Linked DNA regions of Tistrella mobilis. The protein of the gene in region 1 interacts with the protein of each later gene in a pairwise test. Links are inferred from orthologs where the notes say so. Each region holds a gene or a part of one and is shown in the gene's direction. Other genes may lie near its edges.

Region 1 (2,748 bases):
TCATCGGCCGGTGGGCGCGGCCGTCGAAGACCAGATGCTCATGCACCTCGTCGCAGACCACCACGGCGTTGTGCGCCTTGACCAGATCGGCCAGGAAGGTGAGATCGTCGTCGCTGAACACCTTGCCGGTGGGGTTCATCGGCGAGTTCATCAGCAGCATGCGGGTCTTCGGCCCGAAGGCGGCCGCCAGCGCCTCGCGCGGCAGCTCCCAATGCGGCGGCTCGACCCGCACCAGTTTCGGAACGGCACCCGCCAGCTGCACGATCGGCAGATAGCTGTCGTAAAGCGGTTCGATCAGCACGACCTCATCGCCGGGATTGAGCAGGCCCAGCAGGGCCGCCGCCAGCGCTTCGGTCGCGCCCGAGGTCACGATGACCTCGCGCATCGGATCGACCTCGATGCCATAGAATCGGCGGTCATGCTCGGCCACCGCGCGGCGCAGTTCGGGGATCCCCGCCATCGGCGGATACTGGTTGCCGCCGGCCATGAGGGCGTCGGCGGCGACACGCCGCACCTCCTCGGGCCCCTCCCAGTCGGGGAAGCCCTGGCCGAGATTGACGGCCCCGTGCTCCTGCGCAAGCGCGCTCATCACGGTAAAGATGGTGGTGCCATAGCCGGAGAGGATCTGATTGGCGAACTGCACGGCCCGTTCCTGCTGATGCGCCGCCCCGGATTTCTCAATCTCGGGTTGGGTTGAGTGAAGACGAGGGCCCGAGGATCGCAGAAGCGGAGCCATCCGACAAGGCAGCCGCACAGATGCTGGCCCATCTGCCTTCGTTTTGGGCAGCACCTGCCCGTGTTTTAGCCAAAGCCCGTGGACCCTCGCACCGTCGCGGCGCCTCCGGGCGGGCTGGTCCGTGATGTACCAGTGACTTGCGCAGATTGGCACGGCACGTGCAAACGTTGGTCGGCGTGGGTGGTGCGCGCCACCTGCCGGTGTACGGCTCGGGCGCGTCCAGCGCATGACCGGCACCCCCCGCCTCCAGGCCCCGCAGGTCCTGGCCGCCGTGACCGGCAGTCGGATTGAGGGGCCCGGATCTTCCGGTTCATGCGCGCGACTGACGAGAGTAGCCGCCGAGATGAAGAAGATCGAAGCCATCATCAAGCCCTTCAAGCTCGACGAGGTGAAGGAGGCGCTGCACGAGATCGGCCTTCAGGGCATGACCGTGACCGAAGCCAAGGGTTTCGGGCGCCAGAAGGGTCACACCGAGCTGTATCGTGGTGCCGAATACGTCGTCGACTTCCTGCCCAAGGTGAAGATCGAGATCGTGGTCGGCGACGCCCAGGTCGAGCGCGCGATCGAAGCCATTCAGCAGGCCGCCCATACCGGCCGGATCGGCGATGGCAAGATCTTCGTGACGCCGGTCGAGGATGCCATCCGCATCCGTACCGGTGAGCGCGGCAACGACGCCCTCTGAACGGTTCCGCAGGGCACCGGGCAGCAGGCCGGAGACGACCGGCCCGGACGGATCTGCCCTGCAACCAGATCGCCATTGATCCGCACCGCCGCCGGTGGTGCACTCACGAGACTGAAAAAAGCTCGGCCCCGCCCCCGCAGACGCCTGACGGCGGGCCGACCGGTCGGTATGACGGATCATCCGGGGACACGGTGGTCCGGATGCCGCAGTCCAGGCAGGCCCGTCAACAGGCAGGCCAATCAACAGGCAGGATAGAAAATGTCGGACGCGAAGACTGTCCTTCAGCAGATCAAAGACAACGAAATCAAGTTCGTCGATTTCCGCTTCACCGACCCGCGCGGCAAGTGGCAGCACACCACCTACTTCGCCGAGGCGGTGGACGAGGGCACCTTCACGGACGGCGTGATGTTCGACGGTTCGTCGATCGCCGGCTGGAAGGCGATCAACGAGTCGGACATGATCCTGATGCCCGACTGCACCAGCACCTTCATCGACCCCTTCGCCGCGCAGCCGACCCTGGTCGTGGTCTGCGACGTGCTGGAGCCGTCGACCGGCCAGGGCTATGAGCGCGACCCGCGCTCGACCGCGCTGCGCGCCGAGGCCTACCTTAAGTACACCGGCGTCGGCGACACCGCCTTCTTCGGCCCCGAGCTGGAATTCTTCCTGTTCGACGACGTCCGCTTCAATGTCGGCATGTTCGGCGCCTCCTACTCGGTCGACGAGCTGGAACTGCCCTCGAACAGCGGCCGTGCCTATGACGAGGGCAACACCGGCCATCGTCCGAAGGTGAAGGGTGGCTACTTCCCGGTGTCGCCGGTCGACAGCATGTCCGACATCCGCGGCGAGATGCTGGAGCAGCTGAAGGCCGTGGGCATGACCCCGGTCCTGCACCACCATGAAGTGGCACCGGCGCAGAACGAGCTGGGCACCGGCTTCGGCACCCTGACCGCGACCGCCGACGGCGTGCAGAAGTACAAGTACGTCGTCCACAACGTCGCCCATGCCTTCGGCAAGTCGGCCACCTTCATGCCGAAGCCGGTCTCGGGTGACAACGGTTCGGGCATGCACACCCACCAGTCGATCTGGAAGGATGGCAAGCCCCTCTTCGCCGGCTCGGGCTATGCCGATCTGTCGGAGATGTGCCTCTACTACATCGGCGGCATCATCAAGCATGCGAAGGCGCTGAACGCCTTCACCAACCCGTCGACCAACAGCTACAAGCGCCTGATCCCGGGCTTCGAAGCCCCCGTGCTGCTCGCCTACTCGGCGCGCAACCGTTCGGCCTCGATCCGTATCCCCTATGTTGCGAGCCCGAAGGGCAAGCGCATCG
Region 2 (3,327 bases), 2.2 Mb from region 1 along the record:
GGCAATTTCGTCGCCGCCCGGGCGGCCGACAAGGATGCGCCGCAGATCCGCAAACTGGTGGCGGCCTACCAGTCCGACGAGGTGAAGGCTTTCCTGGCCGAGCGGTTCAAGGGCGCGATCCTGCCCGCCTGGTAAGCCGGCAAGAGACTGATTCCGCCACGTGGATCAAGGGGTGACGGCACCTCGCCTCCGCCCCATCTCTCAGGTAGTCTGACAAGGCCGGCCGCCCGTTACGGGAGGTCCGGCCTTCGCCGTTGCACGAGGATCCCCCGCCCCCGTCGCACATACCACCGCCGTATCGCCGACATCCGAGGCCCCGATCCACATGACCGCCATCCGCAACAAGAGGCAGATCATCCACCGTCGCGCCCTGATGGCCGACATCGAGCAGCTGGTGGAGGAGACGGGCAAACCGGTGGAAAAGCTCCGGCGTGAGATCCTGGCCATGCTGAAGGAGCATCTGGCGAAGGGACGGGAGGAGATCCGCAAGCGCTTCGATGCCGGGGCCGACGGCGCCCATGTGGTGCGCGAGAACTGCTATCTGATCGACCAGATCGTGCGCACCCTGTTCGATCTGGCCACCACCCATGTTTATCCGGTCGCGAACCCCACCTCGGCCGACCGGCTGTGCCTGGTGGCGATCGGCGGCTATGGCCGTGGCGAACTGGCACCGCATTCCGACGTCGATCTGCTGTTCCTGATGCCCTACAAGCAGACCCCGCGCGGCGAGCAGGTGGCGGAATACATTCTCTATCTGCTCTGGGATCTGGGGCTCAAGGTCGGTCATGCGGTACGCTCGGTCGACGAGTGCATCTCGCGGGCACGCGGCGACATGACCATCCGCACCAGCCTGCTGGAAAGCCGCCAGCTCTGTGGCGAAATGGTGCTGTACGAGGATCTGCGCCGGCGCTTCGCCACCGACATCATGGTCGGCACGGCGGGTGAGTTCATCGAGGCCAAGCTCACCGAGCGCGACGAGCGCCACCGGCGGATGGGCGACAGCCGCTATGTGCTGGAGCCCAACGTCAAGGAGGGCAAGGGCGGCCTGCGCGACCTCCATACCCTGTTCTGGATCGCCAAATACTCCTATCGCGTCCACAATCTGTCGGATCTTGTGGAGCAGAAGGTCTTCACCGCCGGCGAATACCGGCGGTTCGCCAAGGCCCAGAACTTCCTGTGGACGGTGCGCTGCCACCTGCACTATATCGCCGGCCGGCCCGAGGATCGTCTGACCTTCGACGTCCAGACCGAAATCGGCCGGTTGATGGGCTATGCCGACCGGCCGGGGGTGCGCGGGGTCGAGCGCTTCATGAAGCATTATTATCTGGTCGCCAAGGATGTGGGCGACCTGACCCGGATTCTGTGCGCAGCGCTGGAAAGCGCCAATCAGCGCCAGCCCAAGATCCGCATGCCCAGCATCCTGATGCGGCGCGAGATCGACGGCTTCCGGATCGAGGGCGGCCGTCTGACGCTCGCCAATCGCCACGAACTCGCCGAACAGCCGATCAAGATGCTGAAGCTGTTCCGGGTCGCCCAAAGTCGCGAGATGGATGTCCATCCGCAGATTCTGCGTTGGATCACCCAGAACCTGAAATACATCGACGACAGCGTGCGCGAGGATCCGGCGGCCAACCAGGTCTTCCTCGACATCCTGACCTCACCCAAGGATCCGGAAGCCACATTGCGCCACATGAACGAAGCTGGTGTCTTCGGCCGCTTCATTCCGGATTTCGGGCGGGTCGTGGCTCAGACCCAGCACGACATGTACCATGTCTACACGGTCGACGAGCACACCATCCGGGCGATCGGCATCCTGTCGGGGATCGAGAAGGGCAACTTCCCCGACGAACTGCCGCTCGCGACCCGGATCGTGCACGAGGTGCTGTCGCGCCGGGTGCTTTATATGGCGGTGCTGCTCCACGACATCGCCAAGGGGCGCGGCGGCGATCATTCCGTGCTGGGAGAAGAGGTCGCCCGCAAGTTGTGCCCCAGGGTCGGTCTGACGCCCGAGGAAACCGAGACCGTCGCCTGGCTGGTACGCTGGCACCTGCTGATGAGCGCGGTCGCCTTCAAGCGCGACATTGAAGATCCGAAGACCGTCCACGACTTCGCCGACATGGTCCAGTCAATGGAACGGCTGCGCCTGCTGACCGTCCTGACCGTTGCCGATATCCGTGCCGTCGGCCCGAATGTCTGGAACGGCTGGAAGGGCACGCTGCTACGTGAACTCTACTACCGCGCGGCCGAACAGCTCTCCGGTGGCCATGTCGAGGGGCTGAACCGTGCCGGCCGGATCCAGGCGGTGCAGGACAAGCTGCGCGAGCGTCTGGCCGACTGGACCGGCGCCGCCTTCCAGGCCCATGTGGAGCGCATGCCCGGCTCCTACTGGCTGGCCCATGACGCAGAAGTTCTGGAGCGCCACGCCCGCCTGGTCGCCAAGGCCGACCGTCAGGGCCCGGCGCCGCTGGTGATCGACGTCGCCCCCGACCGCTTCCGCTCGGTGGCGGCAATCACGGTCTACGCCCCGGACCATCACGGCCTCTTCGCCGGCGTCGCCGGTGCCATGGCACTAGCCGGCGGCAACATCGTCGACGCCCGCATCGTCACCACCACCGACGGCATGGCACTCGACACCTTCTGGGTGCAGGACTCCGACCGCTCCGCCTATGACGACGAGGTCCGGGTCGCCAGGATGCGCGATCTGGTCGGGCGGACGCTCTCGGGCGAGCTCAGGCCCGCCAAGGCGCTGGCTGCCCGGCGCGACGGGCCGAAGCGCACCGACGTGTTCCAGGTCACCCCCCGGGTGCTGATCGACAACCGGGCAAGCAACACCCAGACGGTCATCGAGGTGACCGCCCGGGACCGGCCGGGCCTGCTGTTCGCGATCACCAGCGTGCTCTCGGATCTGGCCCTGACCATCTCGTCCGCCCATGTCGCGACCTATGGCGAGCGGGCGGTCGACACCTTCTACGTCAAGGACGTGTTCGGCCTGAAGATCACTCATCAGGGCAAGCTCACCAGGATCCGTGAAGAACTGCTGGCCGCCCTCGATGCCGCCGGGCCGGTGATCGCCGATGACGGTACCATCCGCAGTACCGCCACCGCTGCCGGCGACGCTGCCGAATGATCAGCGACGGGGCAGCTGCAGAGCCGCCCCCGTCGCCCCATTGATGCCCCTTTCCGCCGGGCGCGGTTTCGGATACACCCGCACCTCATGAACCTGATGCGCGCCGCGGCCACGGTGGGTGGCCTCACCATGATGTCGCGGATCCTCGGATTCGCGCGCGATGTTCTCGTGGCCGGCCTGCTGGGTGCGGGGGCGGCGGC

The links. The genes of interacting proteins can lie anywhere in the genome.
Region 2: the proteins of P7L68_RS17815 (region 1) and P7L68_RS27435 interact in binary tests that used the Escherichia coli proteins (3 or more experiments, as listed by UniProt). The link is inferred for Tistrella mobilis from one-to-one orthologs.

What each region holds. Positions count from the first base shown.
Region 1 is NZ_CP121017.1:2,654,102-2,656,849, forward strand. It holds P7L68_RS17815 (P-II family nitrogen regulator), read left to right. Parts: upstream 1-1,079; coding sequence 1,080-1,418; downstream 1,419-2,748. Other genes in the region: P7L68_RS17810 (aminotransferase), read right to left, coding at 1-643; glnA (type I glutamate--ammonia ligase), read left to right, coding at 1,677-2,748. UniProt on the Escherichia coli protein: P-II indirectly controls the transcription of the glutamine synthetase gene (glnA). P-II prevents NR-II-catalyzed conversion of NR-I to NR-I-phosphate, the transcriptional activator of GlnA. When P-II is uridylylated to P-II-UMP, these events are reversed.
Region 2 is NZ_CP121017.1:4,830,658-4,833,984, reverse strand. It holds P7L68_RS27435 ([protein-PII] uridylyltransferase), read left to right. Parts: upstream 1-319; coding sequence 320-3,127; downstream 3,128-3,327. Other genes in the region: murJ (murein biosynthesis integral membrane protein MurJ), read left to right, coding at 3,215-3,327; P7L68_RS27440 (MetQ/NlpA family ABC transporter substrate-binding protein), read left to right, coding at 1-135.